Regions from separate parts of the Streptomyces sp. NPDC001536 genome, predicted to be linked through region 1. Evidence: riboswitches for the same ligand, from Rfam matches in the RefSeq annotation. Region 1 holds a riboswitch; each other region holds the start of a gene.
The links. A riboswitch is a leader RNA that binds a small molecule or an ion and turns the genes downstream of it on or off. The one in region 1 is predicted to bind thiamine pyrophosphate.
Positions count from the first base shown of each region.

Region 2: it holds a riboswitch for thiamine pyrophosphate, as region 1 does, so the genes downstream of both, ACFY0U_RS32970 (thiamine ABC transporter substrate binding subunit) here and thiC (phosphomethylpyrimidine synthase ThiC) in region 1, are expected to answer to the same signal.
Region 3: it holds a riboswitch for thiamine pyrophosphate, as region 1 does, so the genes downstream of both, thiO (glycine oxidase ThiO) here and thiC (phosphomethylpyrimidine synthase ThiC) in region 1, are expected to answer to the same signal.

Region 1 is NZ_JBIAVQ010000003.1:628,712-638,426, forward strand. It holds gene ACFY0U_RS11830 (IclR family transcriptional regulator) at 1-523, shown strand, start outside; gene ACFY0U_RS11835 (SsgA family sporulation/cell division regulator) at 623-1,060, shown strand; gene ACFY0U_RS11840 (YibE/F family protein) at 1,201-3,012, opposite strand; TPP riboswitch at 3,085-3,274, shown strand; gene thiC (phosphomethylpyrimidine synthase ThiC) at 3,267-5,072, shown strand; gene ACFY0U_RS11850 (NADP-dependent oxidoreductase) at 5,118-6,059, opposite strand; gene ACFY0U_RS11855 (winged helix-turn-helix transcriptional regulator) at 6,182-6,598, shown strand; gene ACFY0U_RS11860 (hypothetical protein) at 6,733-7,599, opposite strand; gene ACFY0U_RS11865 (metallophosphoesterase) at 7,793-8,863, opposite strand; gene ACFY0U_RS11870 (LacI family DNA-binding transcriptional regulator) at 9,065-9,715, opposite strand, start outside.
Region 2 is NZ_JBIAVQ010000014.1:107,806-117,520, forward strand. It holds gene ACFY0U_RS32960 (ABC transporter ATP-binding protein) at 1-1,004, opposite strand, end outside; gene ACFY0U_RS32965 (ABC transporter permease) at 1,004-2,605, opposite strand; gene ACFY0U_RS32970 (thiamine ABC transporter substrate binding subunit) at 2,650-3,723, opposite strand; TPP riboswitch at 3,802-3,909, opposite strand; gene rlmN (23S rRNA (adenine(2503)-C(2))-methyltransferase RlmN) at 3,933-5,039, opposite strand; gene ACFY0U_RS32980 (NUDIX domain-containing protein) at 5,082-5,615, opposite strand; gene ACFY0U_RS32985 (hypothetical protein) at 5,756-6,160, shown strand; gene ACFY0U_RS32990 (SRPBCC family protein) at 6,174-6,623, opposite strand; gene ACFY0U_RS32995 (phosphatidate cytidylyltransferase) at 6,759-7,892, opposite strand; gene frr (ribosome recycling factor) at 7,892-8,449, opposite strand; gene pyrH (UMP kinase) at 8,620-9,378, opposite strand; gene tsf (translation elongation factor Ts) at 9,559-9,715, opposite strand, start outside.
Region 3 is NZ_JBIAVQ010000005.1:459,047-468,761, forward strand. It holds gene ACFY0U_RS17585 (Rv2175c family DNA-binding protein) at 1-340, opposite strand, end outside; gene ACFY0U_RS17590 (NAD(P)/FAD-dependent oxidoreductase) at 406-1,623, opposite strand; gene ACFY0U_RS17595 (hypothetical protein) at 1,656-2,006, opposite strand; TPP riboswitch at 2,059-2,171, shown strand; gene thiO (glycine oxidase ThiO) at 2,169-3,323, shown strand; gene thiS (sulfur carrier protein ThiS) at 3,320-3,520, shown strand; gene ACFY0U_RS17610 (thiazole synthase) at 3,524-4,318, shown strand; gene pknB (Stk1 family PASTA domain-containing Ser/Thr kinase) at 4,437-6,362, shown strand; gene ACFY0U_RS17620 (deoxyribonuclease IV) at 6,411-7,271, shown strand; gene ACFY0U_RS17625 (DUF4396 domain-containing protein) at 7,348-7,827, shown strand; gene ACFY0U_RS17630 (sulfite oxidase-like oxidoreductase) at 7,837-8,469, opposite strand; gene bfr (bacterioferritin) at 8,646-9,125, shown strand; gene ACFY0U_RS17640 (bacterioferritin-associated ferredoxin) at 9,122-9,346, opposite strand; gene ACFY0U_RS17645 (class II 3-deoxy-7-phosphoheptulonate synthase) at 9,520-9,715, opposite strand, start outside.

The DNA of each region.
Region 1 (9,715 bases):
ACAGCAGAAACGTCGCAGCACGATTGCCGAGACACTGGCCCACTGGCGCGATGCCATCGGCGTACCCGTGTACTACGCGATCTACCAGGACGGCGAGATCGAGGTCATGTGCGTCTCCGACACCCCGGGGAACCCGGCGGTCGAGGAATGGGCGGACTTCCGCGAGACGGCTCACGCGCACGCCATCGGCCAGTGCCTGCTCGCTCAACTCGACGAGGACGACCGCCGCGACCACCTGGACCGCTACCCCGTTCAGGCCATCACCCCGTACACCGTGCGGGACAGCCGCACGCTGCTGCGGCGTCTGGACCGGACACGGCGGATGGAACCGGTCTTCGAACGGCAGGAGTACGCGCTGGGGACGGTCTGCGCCGCGATTCCGATCACTGTGGGCACCACCGCCGGGGCGATGGCCATCTCGCTGCCCGTCCACCAGGCCGACCGACTGGTTGACGCCAGTCGTCAGTTGCAGAGCGAGGTCGGGCGTCTTCTCGGGTCGCTCGCGATCTCTATCAGTATCTGAAAACTCACTCCTTGTGATCTCCCGTGTACGTTCAGCAAACTTCCACCACAGTCAAAGGGATCATTCCCGGCCAGTCGACGGCAGATGACGGGGTAGACGATGGGTGAGTCCGTACAGGCAGAGGTCATGATGAGCTTTCTCGTGTCCGAGGAGCTCTCCTTCCGCATCCCGGTGGAACTGCGCTACGAGACCTGCGATCCCTACGCCGTGCGGCTCACCTTCCATCTGCCCGGTGACGCGCCGGTGACCTGGGCGTTCGGGCGTGAGCTGCTGATCGACGGCGTGGGGCGGCCGTGCGGGGACGGGGACGTGCGTATCGCGCCGGCCGAGGCGGACACGCTCGGTGAGGTCCTGATCCGTCTTCAGGTCGGCGTCGACCAGGCGCTGTTCCGCTCCTCGGCGGCGCCGCTCATCGCCTTCCTCGACCGCACCGACAAGTTGGTGCCGCTGGGCCAGGAGGGGGCGCTCGGCGACTTCGACGCCCATCTCGAGGAGGCCCTGGACCGGATTCTGGCGGAGGAACAGAGCGCGGGCTGAAGCGTTACGGCCATGTGGGGGGCGTAACGCTTCAGCGCGGGCGTGGGGCCCGCGCAGGAACGCTTCTCCTCCAGGGGGCCTGGGGTAGGCCACAGGGGCTGTACGGCGCCGTACAGCCCCTGTGACAGCAGATGCAGGAGTCAGCGCTTGCGTCGCCGCCCGCGCCCGCCCCGTGCCGCGGCCGGCTGTGTGCCCGCGGACATCGACTGGGCGCCCGTCGGAGCCGGCCCTCCGCCCACCGGTGCCGCCCCGGACGGGAGCGTCGGCCGGTCGGCCGACACCACCAGAGCCGCGAGGGCGGTCGTCACCGGCACGGACGCGACCAGGCCGATCGAGCCCACCAGCGTGCGCACGATCTCCTCGGCGACGAGCTCGCTGTTGGCGACCGTCCCCACGCTGCTCTGCGCGATGGAGAAGAGCAGCAGCAGCGGCAGGGCGGCGCCCGCATACGCGAGGACGAGCGTGTTGACGACGGACGCGATGTGGTCGCGGCCGATGCGGATGCCCGCGCGGTACAGATCGCGCCAGCCCATCGACGGGTTGGCCTCGTGCAGTTCCCACACCGCCGATGTCTGGGTGACCGTCACATCGTCGAGGACACCGAGCGAACCGATGATGATGCCGGCGAGCAGCAGACCGCTCATGTCGATCGACGGGTACAGACCGTGGATCAGGCCGGTGTTGTCGTCCGTGTTGCCGGTGAGCGCGGCCCAGTCGATGAACAGCGAGCCGAGCACGCCGATCAACAGCAGCGAGATCAGTGTGCCGAGCACCGCGACGGATGTTCTCGCCGACAGCCCGTGGCACAGATACAGGGCGATCAGCATGATGGCGCTCGACCCGATCACGGCCACGACCAACGGGTTCGAACCTTGCAGGATCGCGGGCAGGATGAAGAAGTTCAGGATCAGGAAGCTGATGGCCAGCGCGACCAGCGCCATGACGCCCCGCAACCGCCCGACGACCACGACGGCGACAGCGAAGATGCCGGCGAGCAACGCCATGGGGAGCCTGCGGTTCACGTCGGTGACCGAGTACTGCAGGTCCTTGGGGGCGGAGGGCTCGTAGGCGACCACGACCTTCTCGCCCTGGTGCAACTGCCGTGACTGGTCCGGCTGCACGATCTCGGTGAACGTACGGCCCTTGTCGTCCCCGGTGTCGACGCGGATCGTCGCCTTCTTGCATTCGCCGTCGGCCTGCTGCTGAGCGGAGGAACCCTCGGCGGTGGAGGTGTCGCCGGTCGGGGTCTCGCCGGAGGCGTTCACCGACTTGCAGCTGACGTTCACGACCTCGGTGACCGTGGCCTGCTGGGTCTGCCGGTCGAAGCCGACGCCGGTGCGCTCATGACCCGGCGCGCCCCCGGGCCACAGCACGGCGAGCCCGACGATCACGGCGACGCCGAAGGGGATGAGGATCGCGGCGATGACCTTGCGCAGGTGCTGGGAGACGGGAGCCGCCGGGCCGTGACTGTGGCTGTGCGAGTGACCGTGTCCGCCGCCACCGCGACCGCCGCCGCCACTACCACCGCCCGTGCCTCCGCCGCCGGAACCGGTGCCATGCCCGTGCCCGCCACCGGCGCCGTGGTCGTGACCGCCGTCGGAACCGGGGCCCTGCTCGAACCGGCCCCCGGATTGGGGCTCCTGCTCGAACCGGCCCCCGGATTGGGGCCCCTGCTCGAACCGGCCCCCCGATCCGGGCTCCTGCTCGAACCGGCCACCCGAACCAGGCCCCTGTCCGAACCCCCGACCCGATCCGGGCTCCTGCCCGAACCCGCCCCCGGTGCCGTTTCCCTGCTCGTGCCAGTCGCCGGAGCCGGGGCCCGGGCGAGGGCCCGGGCCGTACCCCGCCCCCTGCCCGCGTGCGGGTCCGGGCCCGTTGCCGGGCCCGTTTCCGGAGCCGGGCCTACGAGGAGGCTCGGGCGGTGGGAACGGGGGCTGATGTGTCGTGGTCACCGACCGATCATCGCAAGAACGACAGGGGCCCTCTGTTCACCGCGCCCGAATTGACGCTAGCGTGGGGGGCACCTTTGTACACGCGGGAGCTCGGAGCACCGGGCTGAGAGGGCGCTGACCTCCGTCCCAGCGATGTTTCACGTGGAACATCGTCACCAGCGAGTGACGTTCCACACGAAACGTCGGCAGACGGAAGCCGCTGCGTCGACCGCCGAACCTGTTACCGGGTAATGCCGGCGTAGGGAGTAGGTCTCATGACCATCAAGGACGCGCGCACGCCTGCCTTCAGCCAGGACGAACAGCCCATTCAGGGCGAACAGTCCGCGGAGGTCGGGAAGTCCATCGGCTGGCACAAGGCGTATGTCGAGGGCTCTCGCCCCGATCTGCGCGTGCCGGTCCGTCAGGTGCATCTCACCAACGGGCAGTCGGTCACGCTGTACGACACATCGGGTCCGTACACCGACCCCCTGGTCGATACCGATGTCCGCCGGGGGCTGGCTCCGCTCCGGGAGAACTGGATCATCGCCCGCGGGGACACCGAGGAATACGCGGGCCGCCCCGTCCGTCCTGAGGACGACGGCATCAAGCACACCTCGCCGCGGGGCGGCAACCTCCGCAACCTCGACGCGGTCTTCCCGGGGCGGCCCCGGCTGCCGCGCCGCAGCCGAAACGGGCAGGCGGTCACACAGCTCGCGTACGCACGCCGCGGTGAGATCACGCCGGAGATGGAGTACGTGGCCCTGCGGGAGAACGTGTCCCCCGAGGTCGTCCGGGAGGAGATCGCGGCCGGCCGCGCGGTCCTCCCGGCCAACGTCAACCATCCGGAGATCGAGCCGATGATCATCGGCAAGCGGTTCCTGGTGAAGGTCAACGCCAACATCGGCAACTCCGCGGTGACGTCCTCCATCGAGGAGGAGGTCGAGAAGATGACCTGGGCGACCCGCTGGGGCGCCGACACGGTCATGGACCTGTCCACGGGCCGCAACATCCACACCACCCGCGAGTGGGTCCTGCGCAACTCCCCCGTCCCCATCGGCACGGTGCCGCTCTACCAGGCGCTGGAGAAGGTCGACGGCAAGGCCGAGGAGCTGACCTGGGAGATCTACAAGGACACGGTCATCGAGCAGGCCGAGCAGGGCGTGGACTACATGACGGTCCACGCGGGCGTCCGCCTGCCGTACGTGCCGCTGACGGCCAACCGCAAGACGGGCATCGTCTCCCGCGGCGGCTCGATCATGGCGGCGTGGTGCCTGGCGCACCACAAGGAGTCGTTCCTCTACGAGAACTTCGAGGAACTCTGCGAGATCCTCGCCGCGTACGACGTGACGTACTCCCTCGGAGACGGCCTCCGGCCGGGTTCGATCGCGGACGCCAACGACGAGGCGCAGTTCGCCGAGTTGAGGACGCTCGGGGAACTCAACACGATCGCCAAGCGTTTCCACGTACAGACCATGATCGAGGGTCCGGGCCATGTCCCGATGCACAAGATCAAGGAGAACATCGACCTCCAGCAGGAGATCTGCGAGGAGGCCCCGTTCTACACGCTCGGCCCGCTGACCACGGATGTCGCGCCGGCGTACGACCACATCACCTCGGGCATCGGTGCCGCGATGATCGCGTGGTGGGGCACGGCGATGCTCTGCTACGTCACGCCCAAGGAGCACTTGGGCCTGCCCAATCGTGACGACGTGAAGACCGGCGTCATCACCTACAAGATCGCGGCCCATGCGGCGGACCTCGCCAAGGGACACCCTGGCGCACAGGAGTGGGACGACGCGCTGTCGGACGCCCGCTTCGAGTTCCGCTGGGAGGACCAGTTCAACCTGGCCCTCGACCCCGACACGGCCCGCGAGTTCCACGACGAGACGCTCCCGGCCGAGCCGGCCAAGACGGCCCACTTCTGCTCCATGTGCGGGCCGAAGTTCTGCTCGATGAAGATCTCCCAGGACATCCGCCGCCGGCACGGCGGGAACCAGGAGGAGATCGAGGAGGGCATGGCACTCAAGTCGAAGGAGTTCGCGGCGAGCGGCAACAGGGTGTACCTGCCGATTGCGGACTGATCGGTCTGCCTGGGTGGGGCCCGGTGTCCTGGTGGGCCCCACTCGTCAAGGTACGAGGACGATCTTGCCGTTGGTGCGCTTCTCCTCGATCGTGCGGTGGGCCGCGGCGGCTTGGGCCAGGGGGTAGGTGTGCTGGACCGTTACCTGGAGGCGGCCTGTCTCGATGCGTTCGGTGATCTGGGCCAGCGTCTTTCCCGAAGGCTCGGCCGTGACCCAGACGTAGCGCAGGCCGCGGGCGGTGGCCTGTTGTTCGTCCGTTCCCGGGTCGATCGAGGCGCCGATGAGGAGGCCGTCCGGGCGGAGTACGTCGAGGGAGCGTGGGCCGTAGGGGCCGCCGACCAGGTCCAGGACCACGTCCACGGGAGTCACGGCGGTTCGGAAGTCGGTGGTGGTGTAGTCGATCAGTTCGTCGGCGCCCAGAGCGCGCAGGAAGCCGTGATTGGCCGACCGCGCGGTACCGATGACGTACGCGCCCAACTCCTTGGCCAGTTGGACCGCGACGTGCCCGACGCCCCCCGCCGCCGCATGGATCAGGACCCGGTCGCCGGGCTCGACCCGCGCCAGCACGGCCAGCGCCTGCCAGGCGGTGAACGCGACCAGGGGCACGGCCGCCGCGTGCACGAGGTCGAGGTTCTTGGGCGCGAGGGCCAGCGCGTCGGCCGGTACGGCGGTGAACTCGGCGTACGCCCCGCGACGGGTGACCGCCAGCATGCCGTACACCCGGTCGCCCGGCACGAACCGCGTCACACCCTCACCGACCCGCTCGACGACACCGGCCACATCGTTGCCCGGCGTCCAGGGCAGTGTGACCAGCTCCGGCACCCGGCCGGACCGGAGCACCGCGTCGCCCGGATTGACTCCGGCACCGGCGACCCGCAGCAGCACCTCCCCGGGACCGGGCTCCGGCACATCGGTCTCGGCGTAGGTGAGCACCTCCGGACCGCCGAACGCGGACTGGACGATGGCATGCATACGGGGGGCGGGCATCAGGACTCCTCGGCAGCGGGACGCGGGGCGTCGTTCCCTGTGGGCGGCGCTCTGTGCGCTCCATGCTCGGCCCGAGCGATACCCCTGCGGAAGAAGGCACTTGTCTGATACCGAGGTTCTTCGTGGATACCGGCTTTGACCTGAGAGAACACGGCGGCGTCGAGATTTTCCTGCGCGACTGCCCGACCCGTGCCGTCCTGGACGTGATCGCCAGCAAGTGGACCATGCTGGTGCTGGTGGCGCTCGAGGACGGCCACCCCATGCGCTTCGCCGAGCTGCGGCGACGGCTGGACGGCGTGACGCAGAAGGTGCTGACACAGACTCTGCGCGCGCTGGAACGCGAGGGGTTGCTGACCCGCACCGTGTATCCGACGGTGCCGCCGTGCGTGGACTACCAGTTGACCAAGCTGGGCCTGGAGGTGGGCGGCCTGGTGCAGAGCATCACCGACTGGTCGCGGGCGAACATCGCCGCCATCAGGGCGGCACGGGAGGAGTTCGACGAACGCGCCGAACGCCGGCCGTCCGGCTCCTCAACCTAGAACCGGCCCGCAACCCAGAACCGGCCCGCAACCTGGGGAACCGGTTCCGCCAGCCATGACGCCGTGCCCGCCGGACAACCGGCTTGCGCGCCCCCGAAGGCGGGTCTCCCCGCGGCGAGGGGCGCAAGCCGGGGTTACTCCGGCTGGTGCTCCGGGCCGCCGAAGTCCGGGCTGGTGTAGTCCGGGCTCGTGAAGCTGGGCCGGGCACCGGCGGAGCCGTCGTCCGGGCTGCTGAAGCCCGGACGGCCGTAACCGAGGTTCGGCATACGGCTGGTCGGCGCGGGCGGTGCCGTGCGGTGCAGGGCGGCCGCCGTGCCGGGATCGGCCAGCGCGTCCCGCAGGAACGGCAGGACGCCCCGCTCCAGCAGGGCCTCACGCCAGGCTTCCCTGGCCCGGGCCACCTCCCCGCTCAGCTCGCCGTACGGCCCGGTGTCCAGCGAGGGCCGGTTGCGCAGGGCGGTGAGCAGCAGTCCGACCGCGGCGACCAGGATCGCCAGCGCGGTCACCGCGCCGAACACCCAACCGGTGGTCAGCATGGTCTGGGCGAACGCCGGCTGCGGGTCGAGCATCTTCAGGATGTACCCGACCAGCAGGAAGATCGCCGCGGCGGTTCCGGCGAGGACGGGAGCCAGGACCGCGACGACGGCGACGGCGCCCGCGCCGGCGGTCTCGGCGACCTCTCCCATGGTGGCGGCGAGCCCCGCCGCGCCCGAGCCCGACTCCGCGGAGCCGGTTTCACGGACGGACGTCGGGGTGGACGGCGCCGGATGGCGCAGTTCCTCGCGGACCTTCACATAGTGCTGGTACTCGGTCGCCGCGGCCGCCGTGATGATCGCGGTGGCGTTGAGCGCCATGGTGCGCAGCTGTTCGGGATTGAGCCGCTGTCCCACAGCGGCCAGTTCCGGGCGGTGTGGGGCGGAGCGCAGCGCCTCATCGAGGATCCGCTCGTACTCCTGGCGGTCCTCGCTCAGCAGGTGCTGCGGAACGCTGTTCATGTGCATCCCCCGATGCTCCGTAGGGCTTGGGGCTCGCATGACTGTGAGCCGTCGGGCAGAAACGGAGGGGAGCCTGCTACGGATAAGCCGATGGTAGAGCGGTGACGGCACACGGTGACAGGGGGTTTCCAGAAATTGGGCCCTGGCCTGCGCCGTCTCTGCTCAGTCCGGCATGGGGGGTCGTCTGCCCCGTGAACGTTCAGATATCCAGGGGAAGTTGCTGGACCAGCAGCTTTCCGGCCATGGTCACACCGCCGTCCATCGCGATGGCCAGCCCTTCGGCGTAGACGTGCGGCCCTTCGACCAGCGGACCCGAGGAGTCCTCGCCGTCCTCCGAGCCGACCTCGCCCAGCAGGTAGGGGATGGGGCTGTGACCGTGAACGATCCGGGTGCCGCCGTACGTGTCGAGCAGGGAGCGCACATGGTCGGCGCCGCCTTCGTCACGGAAGGAGAAGCGCTTGGTGAACTTGCGGAACAGATCCCAGACCTCGTCCGCGTCGTTGCGCGTGATCGTCTCGCGGACGGTGTCGTTGACCGCCTCGATCGAGTCGCCGTAGTCGAGGTAGGCGGTGGTGTCCGAGTGGACGAGCAGGTGCCCGTCGACCTCCTCCATGGCGTCGAGGCGGGCCATCCACTGGAGGTGGTGGTCCTGGAGACGGTCCATGTCGGTCTTCTGCCCGCCGTTGAGCAGCCAGGCCGCCTGGAAGGTGGCGGTGCCCGCACCGGAGTTGACGGGGGTGTCGCCGAACCGCTTGGCGCCGAGCAGCAGCAGCTCGTGGTTGCCCATGAGCGCCTTGCAGTAGCCGCCGGCCGCGGCGGCCTCGGCGGACAGCCGCATCACGAGGTCGATGACGCCGATGCCGTCCGGGCCGCGGTCGGTGAAGTCGCCGAGGAACCACAGCCGGGCGGTGCCCGCGCACCAGCTGCCCGCGGCGTCGACGAGGCCCTTCTCCTGAAGGGCCGCCACCAACTCGTCCAGATAGCCGTGGACGTCACCGACGACGAACAGCGCGCCCGGCCCGACGACGGCCTGCGGGACCGCCGCGGGGTCGACGGCCACCTGAAGCGTGTCACCCCGGTTGATGACCGGCAGGTCGCGCTCGGTGGGTGTGTACTCCTCCGGGTAGTCCGCCTCGTGCGCCGGTACGACGTCGCCGGGGTGCGCGCTGTGGCCGTACGGACCGGTCTCGTGGACGTACGCGGGCACCCGGAAGTCGCGCAACGTCGCCGTCCGCTCCGCCTCGGGTCCCTGACCGGCCCCCTGAGTCATCAGACCCCTCCACCATCACGCCGCATCTGCACCGCTTCGGACTGCCTGGTCGCAGCGGCCCGCGGTGTCGTGGGCCCATCATAGGAATGCGGATCGCGCCATGTGATGACCCAGGGGTGGTGAATCGGAGCAAGACTCCTGTTCACCGCGGCTTTCGCCCCGATTGGGCAGGGCCTGTGCCATCTGCTGACGGCCCTCGTCCTACTCCTCCTCGGGCGACCGGGGCGGACTGACGGTCGTCCGGGGCGGACGGCGCTCGGACGAGGTACGCACGATCAGCTCCGTCGGTATAACCTGCTCGACCGGTTGGTCCGATTCGACCCCCTCGATGGCGTCGATGAGGAGCTGGACCACGGCCGTGCCGATACGGCGCGGCTTCAGCGAGAGCGTGGTGATCGGCGGTTCGGTGCTGGCGTACACGGTGGACTCGCTGCAGCAGACCAGAAGCAGGTCGTCCGGTACCCGCAGCCCGTAGCGGCGGGCGGCGGCGAGCAGGTCGGTGCCGTTCGGGTCGAACAGCCCGTAGACCGCGTCGGGCCGGTCCGGGCGGGCCAGCAGCCGGTCGGCGGCGACGGCGCCCGCGCACGGATCGTGCGCCGGGTAGGCCTCGTACACCGGATCCTGGCCGACCCGCTCGCACCAGCGCAGATACGCCGTGGTCGACAGATGGGTGTACGTGTCCGTCGACGTCCCCGTCAGCAGGCCGATGCGGCGGGCGCCGGCGTCGGCCAGGTGGTCGAGGATGCCGAGTACGGCGGCCTCGTGGTCGTTGTCGACCCATGCGGTGACCGGCAGCGAGCCGGCCGGGCGGCCGTCGGAGACGACCGGCAGACCCTGCCGCACCAGTTCGCT
Region 2 (9,715 bases), on a different contig from region 1:
TCGGCCGCGTCGAACTCCACGCCGACCCGGTCCCCGACCTCCGGCGCCGCCCGCAGGGCGCACGCCGCCTCAAGGTGCGGCGCGTCCCCCTCCGGGCGCAGGCGTACGGCGACATGCGTGCCCTTGAAGGTGCGGGCGGCGACCGTGCAGGGCAGCCCCTCGTCGGCGCCCACGAGCCGCACGCCCGCGGGCCGCACCAGCAGACTCCGCAGACCCTGCGCGCTCCCCACCGGGACCGGCAGCTTGCCCCAGGGCGTGTCCGCGGCCTCGCCGCCGACCATGCCCTCCACGACGTTCTCGAAGCCGAGGAAACGGGCCACGAACTCGTCCGCGGGCCGCTGCCACACCTCAAGGGGCGTACCGGACTGGGCGATCCGCCCGTCCCGCATCACGACGACCCGGTCGGCGAGCGCGAAGGCCTCGCCCTGGTCGTGGGTGACCGCGAGCACGGTGGTCCCCAACCGCCCGAACAGTTCCCGCAGTTCGACCACGAGCCGCTCCCGCAGCGAGCGGTCCAGCTGTCCGAGCGGCTCGTCCAGCATCAGCAGCCGGGGCCGGGGCGCGAGGGCGCGGGCCAGCGCGACCCGCTGCTGCTCACCGCCGGACAGCGAGGCGACGGCACGGCGACCGGCGCCCGGAAGCCCGACGAGGTCGAGCAACTCCCGTACCCGATCGGCCTGTTCGCCCTTGGAAGCCCCGTGCATCCGCAGCCCGAACGCCACGTTCCCGCCCACGTCCCGCTGCGGGAACAGCTGATGGTCCTGGAACATCAGCCCGACCCCGCGCTTGTGCGCGGCCACCCCCGCCTGGTCGTGCCCGTCGAGCGACACCCGTCCCTCGTCCAGGTGTTGCAGCCCGGCCACCGCCCGCAGCAGCGTCGACTTCCCGCTCCCGCTGGGCCCGAGCACACACACGATCTCGTGCTCGGCGACCGACAGGTCGACCCCGTCCAGCACCGCCCGCCCGCCGAAGCGGACCGTGGCGCCCTGAAGGCTCAGCAGCATCAGAACTCCCCCGTCCGATCGGTCCGCAGCCGCTCAAGGACCAGCAGCGCCACCGCGCACACCACCATCAGAATCGTCGAAAGGGCCATCGCCTGGCCGTAGTTGAGCTCCCCGGCCCGCCCCAGCAGCCGCGCCACCGCGACCGGCAGCGTCGGGTTGTCGGGCCGCGCGATGAACACGGTCGCCCCGAACTCCCCCAGCGACACGGCGAACGCGAACCCGGCCGCGATCAGCAACGCCCGCCGCACCAGGGGCAGATCGACCTCCCGCCACACCCGCCAGGGCGACGCCCCGAGCACGGCCGCGGCCTCCCGCAGACGGTGATCGACGGCTCGCAGCACGGGCAGCATGGTCCGTACGACGAAGGGCACCCCGACCAGCGCCTGCGCGAGCGGCACCAGGATCCACGATGCCCGCAGATCCAGCGGCGGCTCGTCGAGGGCGATCAGGAACCCGAACCCGACGGTCACCGCGGACACCCCCAGCGGCAGCATCAGCAGCGCGTCGAAGCCCCGTACGAACCGCCCCGCGTCCCGCCGGGTCAGCGCGGCCGCGGCGAGACCGCCGATCAGCACCGCGATGGCGGTGGCGGCGACGGCATAGGACAGGGAGTTGCCGATCGCCTCGATCGGGGGCACCAGGAACACTCCGCCGTCGGACTTCGTCAGCGCCCGGTAGTACCCGAAGTCGGGAGCGTCGAGCGAACGCCGCACCAGCACGGCGAGCGGCAGCAGCAGGAGGACGACGACGGTGAGCAGCACCCCGCCCAGCAGCGCCCACTGCCCCGGCCCGCGCGGCCGCCGGGCCGTCATGGACGCGTCCACCAGCCGCAGCTCGCTCTCCCGTCGCCGTACGGTCCAGGCGTGCAGGGCGAGGATCGCGCCCACGGCCACGAACTGGACGATCGTGAGGACCGCGGCCGTGGCGAGGTCGAAGATCTCCGAGGTCTGGCGGTAGATCTCCACTTCGAGGGTGGAGAAGGTCGGTCCGCCGAGGATCTGCACCACGCCGAAGGAGGTGAAGGTGAACAGGAACACCATGAGGGCGGCGGCGGCCACGGCGGGGCCGAGCGCGGGCAGGGTCACCTTCCGCCAGGCCGCGAGGCGCGAGGCGCCCAGCATCCGCGCGGCCTCCTCCTGCCGCGGGTCGAGCTGCGACCAGAGCCCGCCGACCGTGCGTACGACGACGGCGTAGTTGAAGAAGACGTGCGCGAGCAGGATCGCCCACACGGTCGTGTCCAGCCGTACGCCCCACAGCTCGTCGAGCAGCCCCCCGCGCCCCACGAGCGCCAGGAACGCCGTACCCACGACGACCGTCGGCAAGACGAACGGGACCGTCACGACCGCCCGCAGGATCTGCTTGCCGGGAAAGTCGAAACGGGCGAAGACATAGGCGCCGGGCAGCGCGATCAGCAGGGTGAGCGCGGTGGAGGCGAGGGCCTGCCAGGTGGTGAACCACAGGACGTGCCGGATGTCGGACTGGGCGAGCACGTCCGTGATCCGGCCGACCTGCCAGGTGCCGTCGGCCTTGAGCCCGCGCGCCACGATCGCGGCGACGGGCCAGGCGAAGAAGACCCCGAAGAACGCGACGGGCAGGGCCATGAGGCCGAGCCGCGCCGCGTTTCCCTTGAGGCTCCCGCGCGGGGCTACTTCAGTACGAGCGAGGTCCACGACTTGACCCACTGGTCACGGTTGTCGGCGATCTTGGCGGGGTCCATGGTCTCGGGATCCTTCGCCTGCGGCCCGTACTTCGTGAACTCGGCCGGAACCTGGGCGCCCTCCCGCACCGGGTAGACGAACATGTTCAGCGGCATGTCGTCCTGGAACTCCTTGGTGAGCAGGAAGTCGAGGAGCGCCTTGCCGCCCTTGCTGTTCTCGGCGTTGCTCAGCAGGCCCGCGTACTCGACCTGCCGGAAGCAGGTCCCCTCGGCGACCCCGGTCGGCGCGCTCGTCGGCTTCGGGTCGGCGTAGATGACCTCGGCGGGCGGCGAGGAGGCGTAGGAGACGACGAGCGGCCGGTCGGCCTTGGCCTTCTTGCCGCCGGCGGACCCCGAGAACTCCTCGTTGTAGGCCTGCTCCCAGCCGTCGACGACCTTCACGCCGTTGGCCTTGAGCTTGGTCCAGTAGTCCTGCCAGCCGTCGTCGCCGTACTTGGCGGCGGTGCCGAGGAGGAAGCCGAGGCCCGGCGAGGAGGTGGAGGCGTTCTCGGTGACGAGGAGGTTCTTGTAGGCGGGCTTGATCAGATCGTCGTACGACGTCGGCGGGGCCAGCTTGTGCTCGCTGAAGTAGGCCTTGTCGTAGTTGACGCAGATGTCGCCGGTGTCGATCGGCGTGACCTTGTCCCCGTCGACCCGGAACCCGGCCTTGATCTCATCGGCGCCCTTCGCCTCGTACGACTGGAACAGCCCGTTGTCGAGCGCCCTCGACAGCAGGGTGTTGTCGACGCCGAAGAAGACGTCGCCCTGCGGGTTGTCCTTGGTCAGGATCGCCTTGTTGACGGCCTGCCCGGCGTCGCCGTCCTCAAGGACCTTGACCTTGTACCCGGACTCCTTCTCGAACGCGGCGAGCACGCTCTTGGAGACAGCCCACGAGTTGTGGCTGACGAGGGTGACGGTCGTGGAGTCGCCGGACGACTCACCGCTGTCGGACGACCCGCACGCGGACAGCGCGAGGAGACCGAACCCGACGGCGAAGACCGTGGCCTTCTTGGTGATGCTCACTGGATTCCTCCTGGGTTGACCAGGAAGAGACGCGGCCCTGCCCGGAACCTCTGAGAGGCTCCGGGCAGGGCGCAACAGCTTGAGTAATGACCGATCTCCCTACCCAGAATGACCTGGGCCAGGTTCGGAGGGTCTGCGGCCCGATTGCCGCACTCTCAGCGCTGTGGCGCTCCCCTGTCGGAATATGAAGATGTACGTACGGGCTCAGGTTACCGCTCGCCCGCCGCCAGCTGACCGCAGGCCCCGTCGATCTCCTGCCCACGGGTGTCCCGAACGGTGACGGGCACCCCGTGCGCGGCGATGGCCTCGACGAAGGCCTTCTCGTCCTCGGGCCGGGAGGCGGTCCACTTGGACCCGGGAGTCGGGTTCAGCGGAATGAGATTGACATGCACGGGCTTGCCCTTGAGCAGCCGCCCGAGCCGGTCACCACGCCAGGCCTGGTCGTTGATGTCCCGGATGAGGGCGTACTCGATGGACAGCCGACGGCCCGACTTCTCGACGTAGTCGAACCCGGCCTCGAGCACCTCGCGCACCTTCCACCGGGTGTTCACGGGTACGAGGGTGTCGCGCAGTTCGTCGTCCGGCGCGTGCAGCGAGATCGCGAGCCGGCACTTGAAGCCCTCGTCGGCGAACCGGTGGATGGCCGGCACGAGCCCGACGGTGGAGACGGTGATGCCGCGCTGCGAGATGCCGAGCCCGTCGGGGGCGGGGTCGGTGAGGGCGCGGATGGACTGCACGACCCGCTTGTAGTTGGCGAGCGGCTCACCCATGCCCATGAAGACGATGTTGGAGAGCCGCGCGGGCCCACCGGGCACGTCCCCGTCCCTGAGCGCCCGCATCCCGTCCACGATCTGGTGGACGATCTCGGCGGTGGACAGATTGCGGTCGAGGCCCGCCTGCCCGGTGGCGCAGAAGGGACAGTTCATCCCGCACCCGGCCTGCGAGCTGATGCACATGGTCACCCGGTCCGGGTACCGCATCAGCACCGACTCCACGAGCGTCCCGTCGAACAGCCGCCACAGCGTCTTGCGCGTGGTCCCCTGGTCGGTCGACAGATGCCGTACGACGGTCATCAGCTCAGGAAGCAGCGCCTCCTGGAGCTTGGGCCGGGCCGCGGCCGGGATGTCGGTCCACTGCTCCGGATCGTGCGCGTACCGCGCGAAGTAGTGCTGCGAGAGCTGCTTGGCACGAAACGGCTTCTCACCGATCTCGGCCACGACATCCTTGCGCTCGGCAGGAGTGAGATCGGCAAGGTGCCGCGGCGGCTTCTTGGCTCCGCGGGGGGCGACGAAAGTGAGTTCTCCGGGCTTGGGCATGGTCATACCAGTGTCGCAGATCAACCGGAGTGCCCCAGTCGGCTACCGCCAGGCCCAGAGATGGGCGGAAACCACGCCGTCGCCGACCTCCCTGGTCCAGAAGTTCCACGAGGAAAGGCCCGGCACCTCGACGTCGACGTCGTGGAAGACGTACTCGGACGCCAGACCGGGATACGAGGGTGACGAGTCCCTGCGCAGCCGCCGTTCGGAAACGGAGCCCACGACGACTCCGGGACCTTCGACTCCGAGTTCCTCGGCCACGCACCGCCGTGCCGTGTCGGAGACTTCCTCGCCGGGCTTCCTCTTCTCGGCGGGGGCCTCGTTCCTGGGACGCCATGAGCCGTCGGCCATCAGCTGCGCGATCTCCACGAGCTCCTTGCCGCCCTGCCGGACGCGCAGGGTGACGACGGTGACGCGACGCAAGGGCGGCTCGGAGTCCAGGGTCGTCTCCCCCGCCTCGATCTCGTCCCACAGGTGCCGCACGGACTTGGTCCCGTCGGTCCCCCACGACTCATGAGGGATCCCGCTCCTCTCCAGCCACTCCCGCAGCTGACCCAGGCTGTCCGGAACCCACATACGCCCCGCCCCTCACGGTGTAGCCCGCTCCACCACCCATACGGGAGGCAGCTGCCTCGTAGCAGGGGACCCTACGGCGGAATCGTGGACGGCACACAGTTCGCAGCAGCGCGCTGTGCCTTCCACGAGGGGACCGTTCCATGGCCGTCAACCGCCGACGCGGACGCCGTATCGCCGCCGTCGCCACCACTGTCGCCGCCGTCGCACTGACCGCCGGGCTCCTCACCGGCTGCGAGGACACCGACGATGCGCTCGACTGCCTCACCAACGCCGACACGATCGCCGACAGTCTCAAGGCGATCCACGAGGCCGGCTGGGACGCGGCGAAGGACCCGTCGAAGACCGACGACTCCATCGACACCATCGAGAAGAACCTCGACAAGATCAACGACGACGCGGACGACAGCGAGGTCGACAAGGCCGTCGACGACCTGAACAAGGCCATCGAGGACTACAACAGGTCCATCCTCGACGGCGACACCGACCCGGACAGCAGCCGGATCGACGCCGCCGCGAATGAGCTCAAGGACGTCTGCACGTCCTGAATGGCGGGCGCCCCTATGTGATGGGCCGCTCCAGGCACTCCTTGAGCAACTGCTCGTCCCGCGGGAGCTCCTTGCGGACCTGCGGGCGGACGACGAGGGGTACCAGGGCCTTGCCGAGGCCGTGCCCCTCGAAGTCGATCTCTATCGTCACGCGGGAGCGGCGCCCTTCGTCGAGCGCCTCGATCTCCCCGTGGGTACGTGGCCTGACAGGGCCTTCGATGCCGTGCAGATCCCAGCTGTACGGCGGGTCGAGCCGGTCGAACTCGACGGTCACCGGCATCTCACGGTTCCCGATGCGCCGGATGACCCGGACCCGGGAGCCGGCGTGGAGGGGCCCCTCGTCGAGCTGCTCGGCCTTGACGGCGCTCAGCTGCCACTCCGGCAGGTGGGAGGGGTCGGTGATATACGCGTAGACGTCTTCGGGACTGCGGTCGACGTCGATCACTTCACGGATGGCGGACATGACGCCCTCCTTCCAGGGCGATCCCCTTCGAGGGCTTACAGGGGAATCGTCCCACCGGAGCGGTCGGGAGAACAGGACCGCCGGAACGGAAGAAGCCCCCACCGAAGCGGGGGCTTCTCCCGGATACCGAAACGATCAGCCGGAACCGACGAACAGCACCAGCAGCAGCCACACCACCGGCGCCGTCGGCAGCAGGGAATCCAGCCGGTCCATGATGCCGCCGTGGCCCGGCAGCAGCGTGCCCATGTCCTTGATGCCGAGGTCCCGCTTGATCATCGACTCGCCGAGGTCGCCCAGCGTCGCGCTGGCCGCCACCGCGAGGCCCAGCAGCAGGCCCTGCCACCAGGTGCCGTCGTCGATCAGGAAGTGCATGCACAGCGCACCCGCGGCCATCGCGAACGACACCGCGCCGAGCAGCCCCTCGCGGGTCTTGCCGGGGCTGATGCGCGGCGCGAGCTTGTGCCGGCCGAAGCGCCAGCCGACGGCGTACGCCCCGGTGTCGCTGACGACCGTCAGGACCAGGAACGTCATGACACGGAACGCACCGTCGTCCGCGGTGAGCATCATCGCGACGAACGTCGCCAGGAACGGCACGTAGAACGCCGCGAAGACGCCCGCGGTGACGTCCTTCAGATAGCCCTCGGGCGGCTCGGTCATCCGCCAGACCAGGACGGCGAGCGCGGTGAGCGCCATCGCCACCCAGGCACCCTCGGCGCCCCGGACGTACCCGGCGACGACCATGGCCGCACCGCCGACCGCCAGCGGCACGAGGGGCGCCTTGATGCCCTTGCGCTCATCGAGCCGGGACGTCAGCTCCCACAGTCCGACGACGACGGCGACCGCGATGACGCCGACGAAGACGGCCTTGACGACGAACAAGGACGCGACGATCACCGCACCGAGTCCGACACCGACCCCTATGGCCGCACCCAGATCCCGCCCCGCGCTCTTCTTCTGCGGCGCGGGAGCCGGCTGCGGGACGTCGGGCATGGGCTCCGGATTCTGCGGCGCCGCCGCATGGGGCTGCGCCGACGTGGTTTCGTCGCGGAACAAGGGGCCGCTCAGCCGAGCGGCCCCCCGGTCGTCATCCTGGTCGTCGCCGTATCGGGGCACGGCGGGTCCGTCAGGCACGATGGGCATGGGGCGAGTGTGCTGCGCCTCAGGCGCATCGTACGCGGGACCCGCCGGGGCAGCCCCCTGGACAGGCCCCTGGTCGGACGGCCCCCAGTACCCGGCTTGTGGCGGCGCTCCCCAGGAAGAGTCGTTCATCAGACCTCGAGAAGCTCCGCTTCCTTGTGCTTCAGGAGCTCGTCCACCTGGGCGACGTACTTGTGCGTAGCGTCGTCGAGCTCCTTCTCCGCACGGCGGCCCTCGTCCTCGCCGACCTCGCCGTCCTTGACGAGCTTGTCGATCGCGTCCTTGGCCTTGCGGCGGACCGAGCGGATGGACACCCGGGAGTCCTCCGCCTTGCCCTTGGCGACCTTGATGTAGTCGCGGCGGCGCTCCTCGGTGAGCTCGGGGAACACCACACGGATGATGTTGCCGTCATTGCTCGGGTTGACGCCCAGGTCGGAGTCGCGGATCGCCTGCTCGATGTTGCGCAGCGCGCTCTTGTCGAACGGGGTCACCACGGCCATGCGCGGCTCCGGCACGGAGAACGAAGCCAGCTGGTTGATCGGCGTCGGCGCGCCGTAGTAGTCGGCCACGATCTTGTTGAACATCGCCGGGTGCGCACGACCGGTGCGAATCGCGGCGAAGTCCTCCTTGGCGACCACGACGGCCTTCTCCATCTTCTCCTCGGCCTCGAGGAGGGTCTCTTCGATCACCACTTGCTCCTGCGTGTCTTGAGTGAGGCCCGGCTGCGGTTCCTTGGTGAGGGGCGGCGGCCGGCTGCGTCGCGTCTTCTTCCTGCACGGTTCCCGACCGGCAGGACATTGTCCATCCCCCGGTCAGGGTCCGTCCCGTCCGTCCCCCGGACGGGTTGGTTGCCGGATCGTCAGTCCCGGCTGCCCTGGTCACCCACGAGCGTGCCGATCTTCTCACCCTTGACGGCGCGGGCGATATTGCCCTCCGCCAGGAGCTCGAAGACGAGGATCGGGAGCTTGTTGTCGCGGCACAGCGTGATCGCGGTCATGTCGGCGACCTTGAGGTCGCGGGTGATGACCTCGCCGTAGCTGAGCGAGTCGAACTTGACGGCCTCGGGGTTGGCCTTCGGGTCGGAGTCGTAGACCCCGTCCACGCCGTTCTTGCCCATGAGCAGCGCCTCGGCGTCGATCTCCAGGGCGCGCTGGGCGGCGGTGGTGTCGGTGGAGAAGTACGGCATGCCCATACCGGCGCCGAAGATGACCACACGGCCCTTCTCCAGGTGGCGCACGGCGCGCAGCGGGATGTACGGCTCGGCGACCTGGCCCATGGTGATGGCGGTCTGCACGCGGCTGTCGATGCCTTCCTTCTCCAGGAAGTCCTGGAGGGCGAGGCAGTTCATCACGGTGCCGAGCATGCCCATGTAGTCGGAGCGGGCGCGGTCCATGCCGCGCTGCTGGAGTTCGGCGCCGCGGAAGAAGTTGCCGCCGCCGATGACGACCGCGATCTCCGCGCCGTCGCGCACGACGGCCGCGATCTCGCGGGCGATCTTGTGCACCACGTCCGGGTCCACGCCCAAGCCCCCGCCACCGGAGAAAGCTTCTCCGGACAGCTTCAGCAGAAACCGGCCGCTCACTTTGCCGTCGTCGCTCTTCTGGGCCTTGGTGGTCATCGGATTCTCCTCATGGTGCACATACGAAGAAGGCCATTGCCGATGGGAACTGGTTCGCATCCCATGCGCGGCAATGGCCTCCTCGTCAGATCTGCTGTCGTCCACCACGCGCGTGCGTGGCGGCGTACCGGACGACTGTCTTAGACCCTATCGGGGTCGGACGTCGCACGCGGTACGGACTCAGATGCCGACCTTGATACGCGTGAAGCGCTTCAGGGTGACACCGGCCTCGTCCAGAACCTTCTGGACGGACTTCTTGTTGTCGAGCGCGTAGGGCTGACCGAGCAGCGTGGCGTCCTTGAAGAAGCCGTTGAGGCGACCCTCGACGATCTTCGGC
Region 3 (9,715 bases), on a different contig from region 1:
CCTCCGTGCCCCGGTTCTCGCTCAGCGCCTGGGCGGGGGTGCCGGGGAGGCTGTCGTCGGGGGTGAAGAGCCACTCCAGCATCTCCTCGTCGGAGAAGCCGTCGTCCCTCAGGAGCGTCAGGGTCCCGGTGAGGCCCTTGACGACCTTCTGCTCGACCCCGTCGATGAAGGCGGCGGGGACGTGCAGCGCGCGGTTCTCACCACGGCGTACAGCGATGAGCTGGCCCTCCTTGACCAGCTGGCGCACACGCGTCACCTCGACATCGAGGATTTCCGCGATGTCGGGGAGGGTGAGCCAGTCGGGGACGAGAGCATCGATCTTTGCGTCAATCTCGGTCACGACATCAAGCCTGCCATCCCGCACTGACAGTCGGAAGCCAGACCCCTGCGACCTGGGCTTTCGGACTACACTGTCGCCGCCTTCAACGGCCGCGCCGGGTCCCTCAGCAGCTCCGGGTCCAGCTCCGTCCCCGCCTCGATCAGCCGCCGCCCCTGCGCCAGGTCCCGGGGCCGGCCCACCGCCAGCAGGGCGACGAGGCGGTTCTCGCGCAGCCAGCAGACCGTCCAGGCCGGTCCGGACGGCTCGCCGCGCCACAGGACCGTGTCGGCGGACGTGTGATGGCCGACGTACTGGACGAAGCGGCCGAACTGCTCGGACCAGAAGTACGGCACGGGGTCGTAGACCGCGGGCGTCTCGCCGATGATGTTGGCCGCCACCGTGCGCGGGCCCTGGAGGGCGTTGTCCCAGTGGTGGACGAGCAGCCGCTCGCCATACCTTCCCGAGGGGAAGGACGCGCAATCGCCGACCGCGTAGACGTCCGGCGCGGAGGTGCGCAGCCGGTCGTCGGCCACCACCTCGCCGTGCGTGCCGAGCTCGATGCCCGAGCCGGTCAGCCAGAGCGTGGCGGGGCGGGCGCCGATGCCGACCACGACGGCGTCCGCGGGCAGCCGTGTGCCGTCGTCCAGGAGGACCTCGCCGGGCCGCACCCGCTCCACGCGCGCGTGGGTGCGCAGCGCGGCACCGGCGTCGGCGTACCAGGACGACATCGGCGCGGCCACCTCCGCGGGCAGTGCTCCCGCGAGCGGCCGTTCGGCGGCCTCCACGACGGTCACCGCGCAGCCCGCCTCGCGTGCGGCGGTGGCGAACTCGGCGCCGATCCAGCCCGCGCCGACCACCACGATGTCGTGCTGGCGGGCGAGCACGGGCCGCAGCCGCTCGGCGTCGTCGAGGGTGCGCAGCAGATGGACGCCGGGGACGCCCTCGGCGCCGGGCAGCCGGATCGGTTCGGCTCCGGTGGCGAGGACCAGGACGTCGTACGGCACGGGCCCGGACTCGGTGTCCAGTTCGTGCTCGGCGGGGCGGACGCCCAGCACCTCGCGGCCCAGTTCCAGGTCGATGCCGAGCGCCTCGAAGTCGACGTCGAAGGCGGAGCCCTCGGCCTTGCCGAGCAGGACGGCCTTCGACAGCGGCGGCCGGTCGTAGGGCTGATGCGGTTCCGCGCCGATGAGGGTCACGGTGCCGGTGAAACCCTGTTCGCGCAGGGCCACCGCGGTCTGTACGCCGGCCATGCCCGCGCCGACCACGACCACGCGCCGCTGAGACTGCTCCGTCTGCTCGCTCACCGGATCACCATAGACAACTGACAATTTGTCAGTCAGCGGTCATGCACCGTGACCTGCTCCACAACGCTCGTCCCGCTGCCCGACTGCGACTCCCACTCCCAGCTCTCCTCCAGCCGCACCCGCCCGTCCGGCAGTTCGACGACCGTGGACACGCAGTGCCCCGAGGAGGTCGTCCCGTCGTGCTTGAGCTGGACGTAGCGGAAGTCGAGCCGGTCGCCCTCCCGGGTACCCACCAGATGCCCGCGTACGACGTCGCCGCCCGTGTACTCGGCCCAGATCTCGCCGTCCTTCTCGTGGTACGTGAACCGGGTGCGGGTACCCACCTGACCTGGGGCCTGGTCGGCGACGGGGGCGAGGACGAGGCCGTCCAGCGAGCGGGGCATGGCAGCGGGCTCCCTTACACAAGCGCAAAACCAAGAGCTAGGGTGGCCAACGTAGAGCACTCGCGGGAGCCCGGACGCACCGGGCTGAGAGGGAGGCTGGCCGGCCTCCGACCGTACGAACCTGATCCGGGTCATGCCGGCGAAGGGAGGGGCTGGACGCCCATGTCCTCACGTACGTCAGACGTCCTCGTCGTCGGGGGCGGAATCATCGGCCTCGTCACGGCCTGGCGGGCCGCGCAGCGCGGTTTCGCCACGGCCGTCGTCGATCCCGAACCGGGCGGCGGGGCCGCCCAGGTGGCCGCCGGGATGCTGGCCGCCGTCACGGAACTGCACTACGGCGAGCAGACCCTGCTGGGCCTGAACCTGGCCTCGGCCCGCCGTTATCCGCAGTTCGCGGCCGAGCTCACCGAGCTGACCGGCCACGACCTCGGCTACCGCCGCTGCGGCACGCTCGCCGTCGCGCTGGACGCCGACGACCGCGCCCATCTGCGCGAACTGCACGCCCTGCAACGGGAGTCGGGCCTGGAGTCGGAGTGGCTGTCCGGGCGGGAGTGCCGGCGTCTGGAGCCGATGCTCGCACCGGGCGTGCGCGGCGGGCTGCGGGTCGACGGCGACCATCAGATCGACCCCCGGCGGCTGATCAAGGCGCTGTTGGCGGCGTGCGAGCACGCGGGCGTGGTCTTCCACCGCCTCTGGGCCGAGCGTCTGGACCTCGTGGGGGACCGGGCCGCCGGCATCACGGCCACCGACGGCACCCGGCTGGGCGCGGCCCAGGTGGTGCTCGCCGGGGGCAGCCTCAGCGGACGGCTCGCCGGTGTCCCCGACGACGTCCTGCCGCCGGTTCGGCCCGTGAAGGGGCAGGTGCTGCGGCTGACCGTGCCGCAGCGGTACGCGCCCTTCCTGAACCGGACCGTGCGGGCCGTGGTCCGTGGCAGCCAGGTCTATCTGGTGCCGCGCGAGAACGGCGAGCTGGTGATCGGGGCGACCAGCGAGGAGCAGGGCTGGGACACCACGGTGACCGCGGGCGGGGTGTACGAGCTGCTGCGCGACGCCCATGAACTGGTGCCGGGCATCACGGAACTGCCGCTGACGGAGACCCGCGCGGGGCTGCGTCCCGGTTCCCCCGACAACGCTCCGCTGCTCGGACCGACCGAGCTGCCGGGGCTGCTCCTGGCGACCGGTCACTACCGCAACGGTGTGCTGCTCACGCCGGTCACCGGCGACGCGATGGCCCATGTGCTGACCACGGGTGAACTCCCGGACGAGGTCCGCCCCTTCACCCCCCGGCGTTTCACCTTCACGGAGCTGCCCGCATGAACATCTCCGTCAACGGAGAGCCGCGGGAGATCGCTCCCGGCACGGCTCTCGACACCGTCGTGCGGGCCCTCGCCCCGGCCCCTGCCGGAGTGGCCGCGGCCCTCAACGAAACCGTCGTCCCGCGCGGACAGTGGCCGTCGACGTCCCTGTGCGAGGGCGACCGCGTCGAGGTCCTCACCGCCGTCCAAGGAGGCTGACCCATGGCCGACGATCCCTTCGTCCTCGGCGGCAGGACCTTCTCGTCCCGTCTGATCATGGGCACCGGCGGCGCGCCCAGCCCGGATGTGCTGGAGCGGGCGCTGAACGCCTCCGGCACCGAGCTGACCACAGTCGCGATGCGGCGGGTGGATCCGACGGTGCACGGCTCGGTCCTCTCCGTGCTGACCGGGCTCGGCATCGAGGTGCTGCCCAACACCGCGGGCTGTTTCACCGCGGGCGAGGCCGTGCTGACGGCCCGCCTCGCGCGCGAGGCCCTCGGCACCGACCTGGTCAAGCTGGAGGTCATCGCCGACGAACGCACCCTGCTGCCGGACCCCATCGAGCTCCTGGACGCCGCGGAGACGCTGGTCGACGACGGTTTCACGGTGCTGCCGTACACCAATGACGACCCCGTCCTCGCGCGGAAGCTGGAGGACGTGGGCTGCGCGGCGATCATGCCTCTGGGCTCGCCCATCGGCTCCGGGCTCGGGATCCGCAACCCGCACAACTTCCAGCTGATCGTCGAGCACGCGCGCGTGCCGGTGATCCTGGACGCGGGGGCCGGTACGGCGTCGGACGCGGCGCTGGCGATGGAGTTGGGGTGCGCGGGTGTGATGCTCGCCTCGGCGGTGACCCGGGCCCGGGAGCCGGAGCTGATGGCGCACGCGATGCGGCACGCGGTGGAGGCGGGCCGGCTGGCGTACCGGGCGGGGCGCATCCCCAAGCGGCACTTCGCCGAAGCCTCGTCCCCCACGGAGGGGTTGGCGCGGCTGGATCCCGAACGCCCCGCGTTCTGAACGTACGTTCGAGGCAGGCCGAAAGTCGTTGCGACGTCCGTCACAGGACGGCTTCAGTCCCGCCCCGATCTCGCCCGAACCGGCGGCCCTGTCAGTCGCGGCTCGTACACTCACCTGCGTGGATACGACCCTTCAGGACCCTCTGGTCGGGCAGGTGCTCGACGGCCGCTATCGCGTGGACGCGCGGATCGCGGTCGGCGGGATGGCCACGGTCTACCGGGCCGTGGACACCCGCCTCGACCGCGTGCTCGCGCTGAAGGTGATGCACCCGGGCCTCGCCGCCGACGCCACCTTCGTGGACCGGTTCATCCGCGAGGCCAAGTCCGTCGCCCGGCTCGCCCACCCCAATGTGGTGCAGGTCTTCGACCAGGGCACCGACGGGTCGTACGTCTATCTCGCCATGGAGTACGTGGCGGGCTGCACCCTGCGTGACGTGCTGCGCGACCGTGGCGCGCTCCAGCCGCGGGCCGCGCTCGACATCCTGGAGCCGGTCCTCGCCGCGCTCGGCGCCGCGCACCGCGCGGGGTTCGTGCACCGGGACATGAAGCCCGAGAACGTGCTGATCGGCGACGACGGCCGGGTCAAGGTGGCCGACTTCGGGCTCGTCCGGTCCGTCGACACCGTCACCAACACCACGGGCACCGTGCTCGGCACGGTCTCCTATCTGGCGCCGGAGCAGATCGAGAGCGGCACCGCCGATCCCCGCGTCGACGTGTACGCGTGCGGTGTCGTGCTCTACGAGATGCTGACCGGCGAGAAGCCGCACGACGGGGACTCCCCCGCGGTGGTGCTCTACAAGCACCTCCACGAGGACGTCCCGCCGCCCTCGGGCATCGTGCCGGGGCTGGCGTACGAGCTGGACGAGCTGGTCGCGTCGGCGACCGCCCGCACCCCGGACATCCGCCCGTACGACGCGGTGGCCCTGCTCGCACAGGCCCGCGCGGCGCGCGGCGCGCTCAGCGAGGACCAGCTGGACCTGGTCCCGCCGCAGGCCCTGTCCGTCGCGCACAGCGGCGCCGAGGACCGTACGAGCGTGATCCCGCGCTCACTGACGGTGCCGAGGCCGCTGCCGGTCGACGGGGACGAGCCGCGGACAGCGGTCAACCGCACGAGCCGTTTCGAGAGCCCGCCGCCTCCACCGCCCCGGCGCCGTTCGGGACCCCCGCGCGGCCCCCTCGCGATCGTGGTCGCCCTGCTGCTGATCCTCGGTGTCGGCGCCGGCGTCTGGTACATCAACTCCGGGCAGTTCACCAAGGTCCCGGCGCTGATCGACAAGACCGAGGCGCAGGCCCGGGACCGGTTGGGCGAGGCCGGACTGGAAGTCGGCAAGGTGAAGCAGGAGTACAGCGACACCGTCAAGCGCGGCCGGGTCATCGGCTCGGACCCGTCCGTCGGCACCCGGATCCGCAACAACGACTCGGTGACGCTGACCGTCTCCAAGGGTCCCGAGACGGTGAAGCTGGGCGACCTCACGGGCCTCCGGCTCGACAAGGCGAGGGACCGGCTCAAGGGCGACGGCCTCGAACCGGGCATGGTGACCCGGGAGTTCAGCGACGACGTCATCAAGGGCTTCGTGATCAGCACCGACCCGGAGGCGGGCACCACGCTCCGCTCGGGCGCCGCGGTCGCCCTGGTCGTCAGCAAGGGCAGCCCGGTGGACGTCCCGGACGTCACCGGCGAGAGCCTGGAGGACGCGAAGGCGGACCTGGAGGACGCGGGTCTGAAGGTGAAGGTCGCCTCCGAGCAGGTCAACTCCGAGTACGACAAGGGTCTGGTCGCCGCGCAGACCCCGCGGGACGGCAGCGAGGCCGCCGAGGGCGACACCGTGACGCTGACGATCTCCAAGGGCCCGGAGATGGTCGAGGTCCCGGACGTCGTCGGTGACAGTGTCGACGACGCGAAGGCCGAGCTGGAGGGGGCCGGCTTCAAGGTCGACGAGGACCGCGGGCTCCTCGGGCTGTTCGGGGACACGGTCAAGAGCCAGTCGGTGGAGGGCGGCCAGACCGCTCCCAAGGGGTCGACGATCACCATCGAGATCCGCTGAGGGGCTCCATCACGGGTGCCGCGCGCCGCGTGACACCCTGGACGGGTGATGACTCAGCGCAACCCCGTCGGCGGCCATGTCCCCGTGGCCGGCGGTCTGAACTCCGTCGGCCTGTCCTACGCCCGTGATCTCGCGGCCGAGACCGTGCAGGTCTTCGTCGCCAACCCGCGCGGCTGGGCCACGCCCGTCGGCAACCCGCGCCAGGACGAGGAGTTCCGTGCGGCGTGCGCGGCGGAGTCGATCCCGGCGTACGTCCATGCCCCGTATCTGATCAACTTCGGCTCGCACACCGAGGCGACGGTGGAGAAGTCGGTGGAGAGCCTGCGGCACTCGCTGCGGCGCGGGCGGGAGATCGGGGCGCTCGGCGTCGTCGTGCACACGGGCAGCGCGACCGGCGGACGGGACCGGTCCGTCGCCCTCAAGCAGGTCCGGGAGCACATGCTGCCGCTGCTCGACGAGCTGACCCACGACGACGACCCGTTTCTGCTGCTGGAGTCGACCGCCGGTCAGGGTGCCTCGCTCTGCTCGCGGACCTGGGACTTCGGTCCGTACTTCGAGGCGCTGGACGCCCATCCCAAGCTGGGCGTCTGCCTCGACACCTGCCACATCTTCGCGGCCGGCCACGACCTGACCGGCCCCTCCGGTATGCACCAGACCCTGGACCTGCTGGTGGACACCGTCGGCGAGGGCCGTCTGAAGCTGATCCACGCCAACGACTCCAAGGACGTGGTCGGCGCCCACAAGGACCGGCACGCGAACATCGGCGCCGGCCATATCGGCGAGGACCCGTTCCGGGCGCTGATGACCCACCCCGCCACCGAGGGCGTACCGCTGATCATCGAGACGCCCGGTGGCAAGGAGGGGCACGCGGCGGACGTGGAGCGGCTGAAGAAACTGCGCGACGCGTAGCCCGTTACGGAATACCCCTAGGGGGTATACGGTTCTTGCTCGGTGCAGGAACCGTAACCTGACATTGGGGGCACTCATGCAGCACCAGGCGCACGCGGAACACGCTCACCACCAGCCGGACGGCAGCTGGGCCACGGCCGTCCGCGCCACCCTCCACTGCCTCACGGGGTGTGCCATCGGCGAGGTGCTCGGCATGGTCATCGGCACCGCGCTCGGCTGGGGCAACACCCCGACCCTGATCCTGGCGATCGTCCTCGCCTTCTTCTTCGGCTACGCGCTCACCCTGCGCGGCGTCATGAAGGCGGGCCTCGGCCTGCGCGCCGCGCTGAAGGTGGCGCTGGCCGCGGACACCCTGTCCATCGCCGTGATGGAACTGGTCGACAACGGAGTGATCGTGCTGTGGCCGGGGGCCATGGACGCCGAACTCGCCGACCCGCTGTTCTGGGGAGCGCTGGCGATCGCGCTGGCCGTCGCCTTCGTCCTCACCACACCGGTCAACAAGTGGATGATCGGCCGCGGCAAGGGCCACGCGGTGGTGCACCAGTACCACCACTGATCCGAGCCGCTAGAGCTCGGGCCCGTCGCCGGGCACCTCCTGGTAGGAGTAGCGCTGCTCCCGCCAGGGGTCGCCGATGTTGTGGTAGCCGCGCTCCTCCCAGAAGCCACGGCGGTCGGCGGTCATGTACTCGACGCCGCGGACCCATTTGGGTCCCTTCCAGGCGTACAGATGGGGGACGACCAGCCGGAGCGGGAAGCCGTGCTCGGCGGTGAGCAGTTCGCCGTCCTTGTGGGTGGCGAAGATCGTGCGGTCGGCGGCGAAGTCCGCGAGGCGCAGGTTGGAGCTGAAGCCGTACTCGGCCCACACCATCACATGGGTGACGGCCGGGGCGGGCGGGGCGATGTCCAGGATGGTCCGGGCGGGGACTCCGCCCCACTCGGCGCCGAGCATGCTGAACTTCGTGACGCAGTGCAGATCGGCCACGACGGTGGTGTGCGGCAGAGCCGTGAACTCCTCGTGGTTCCAGCACTGCTTCTCACCGTCGGCGGTGGCGCCGAAGACGCGGAACTCCCAGCGTTCGGGGCGGAACTTGGGGACGGGTCCGTAGTGCGTGACCGGCCAGCCGCGTTGCATTCGCTGTCCCGGCGGAAGCTGGGATCGTGCCGCTTCTCCTGACTCGCGTTCCACCGGCTGACCCATGACTCCATCCTGACAGACCCGGGGCAGTGCACCTGACCAAGGCTTCCCTGATTCGCCTCAAATCGGACTAAGCATGCCCTTACTTACTAAGTGAAGACTTACTGGACGATCTTCGAGACCGGTGCGAGGATGCGGCGCAACCTGCCAGTTCCCCCCGGTTGGAAGGAGCCTCTGCGATGCAGGGCGACCCCGAGGTCATCGAATTCCTCAACGAGCAGCTCACCGGCGAGCTCACCGCGATCAACCAGTACTTCCTGCACGCGAAGATGCAGGAGAACTTCGGCTGGACGAAGCTCGCCAAGTACACGCGCCACGAGTCGTTCGACGAGATGAAGCACGCCGAGGTGCTCACCGACCGGATCCTCTTCCTGGACGGGCTGCCGAACTACCAGCGCCTGTTCCACGTCCGGGTCGGACAGACGGTCAAGGAGATGTTCGAGGCCGACCGGCAGGTCGAGGTGGAGGCGATCGACCGTCTCAAGCGCGGTATCGAGGTGATGCGCGCCAAGGGCGACATCACGTCCGCGAACATCTTCGAGTCGATCCTCGAGGACGAGGAGCACCACATCGACTACCTCGACACCCAGCTGGAGCTGGTGGAGAAGCTCGGCGAGGCACTCTACATCGCGCAGCTGATCGAGCAGCCGGAGAGCTAAGCGGCCTCGTTGAGCTCGGCAAGGACCGGCTGGCTCTGCTCGGCGAGCTCACGTGTGGGGCAGGCGCCCCGGCCCAGCAGCGCCTGGATGCGCCGCACACAGGAACCGCAGTCGGTGCCCGCCTTGCAGGCGGAGGCTATCTGGCGCGGGGTGCAGGCGCCGTCCGCCGCGTGCTTCTTGACCTGCTGCTCGGTGACACCGAAGCAACTGCAGACGTACACGCGGTTCACCTCCCGCCGGGATCGATAGGTGGTGCCGTCCCGATTGATCGGTGAGGCTAACCTAACCTTACCCGGCGGACAGGGACCGCAAAAGTGGAGTGGGGCGCGGATCGTATGTGATCCGCGCCCCACCTCATGCTCCTGTAACAGGCGCAGCCCCTGCTGATCTACTACTAGTCCCGGTACAGCTCCGCGACGAGGAACGCCAGGTCAAGCGACTGGCTGCGGTTGAGCCTCGGGTCGCAGGCCGTCTCGTAGCGCTGGTGCAGGTCGTCGACGAAGATCTCGTCGCCGCCGCCCACGCACTCGGTGACGTCGTCGCCGGTGAGCTCCACGTGGATGCCGCCCGGGTGGGTGCCCAGGCCCTTG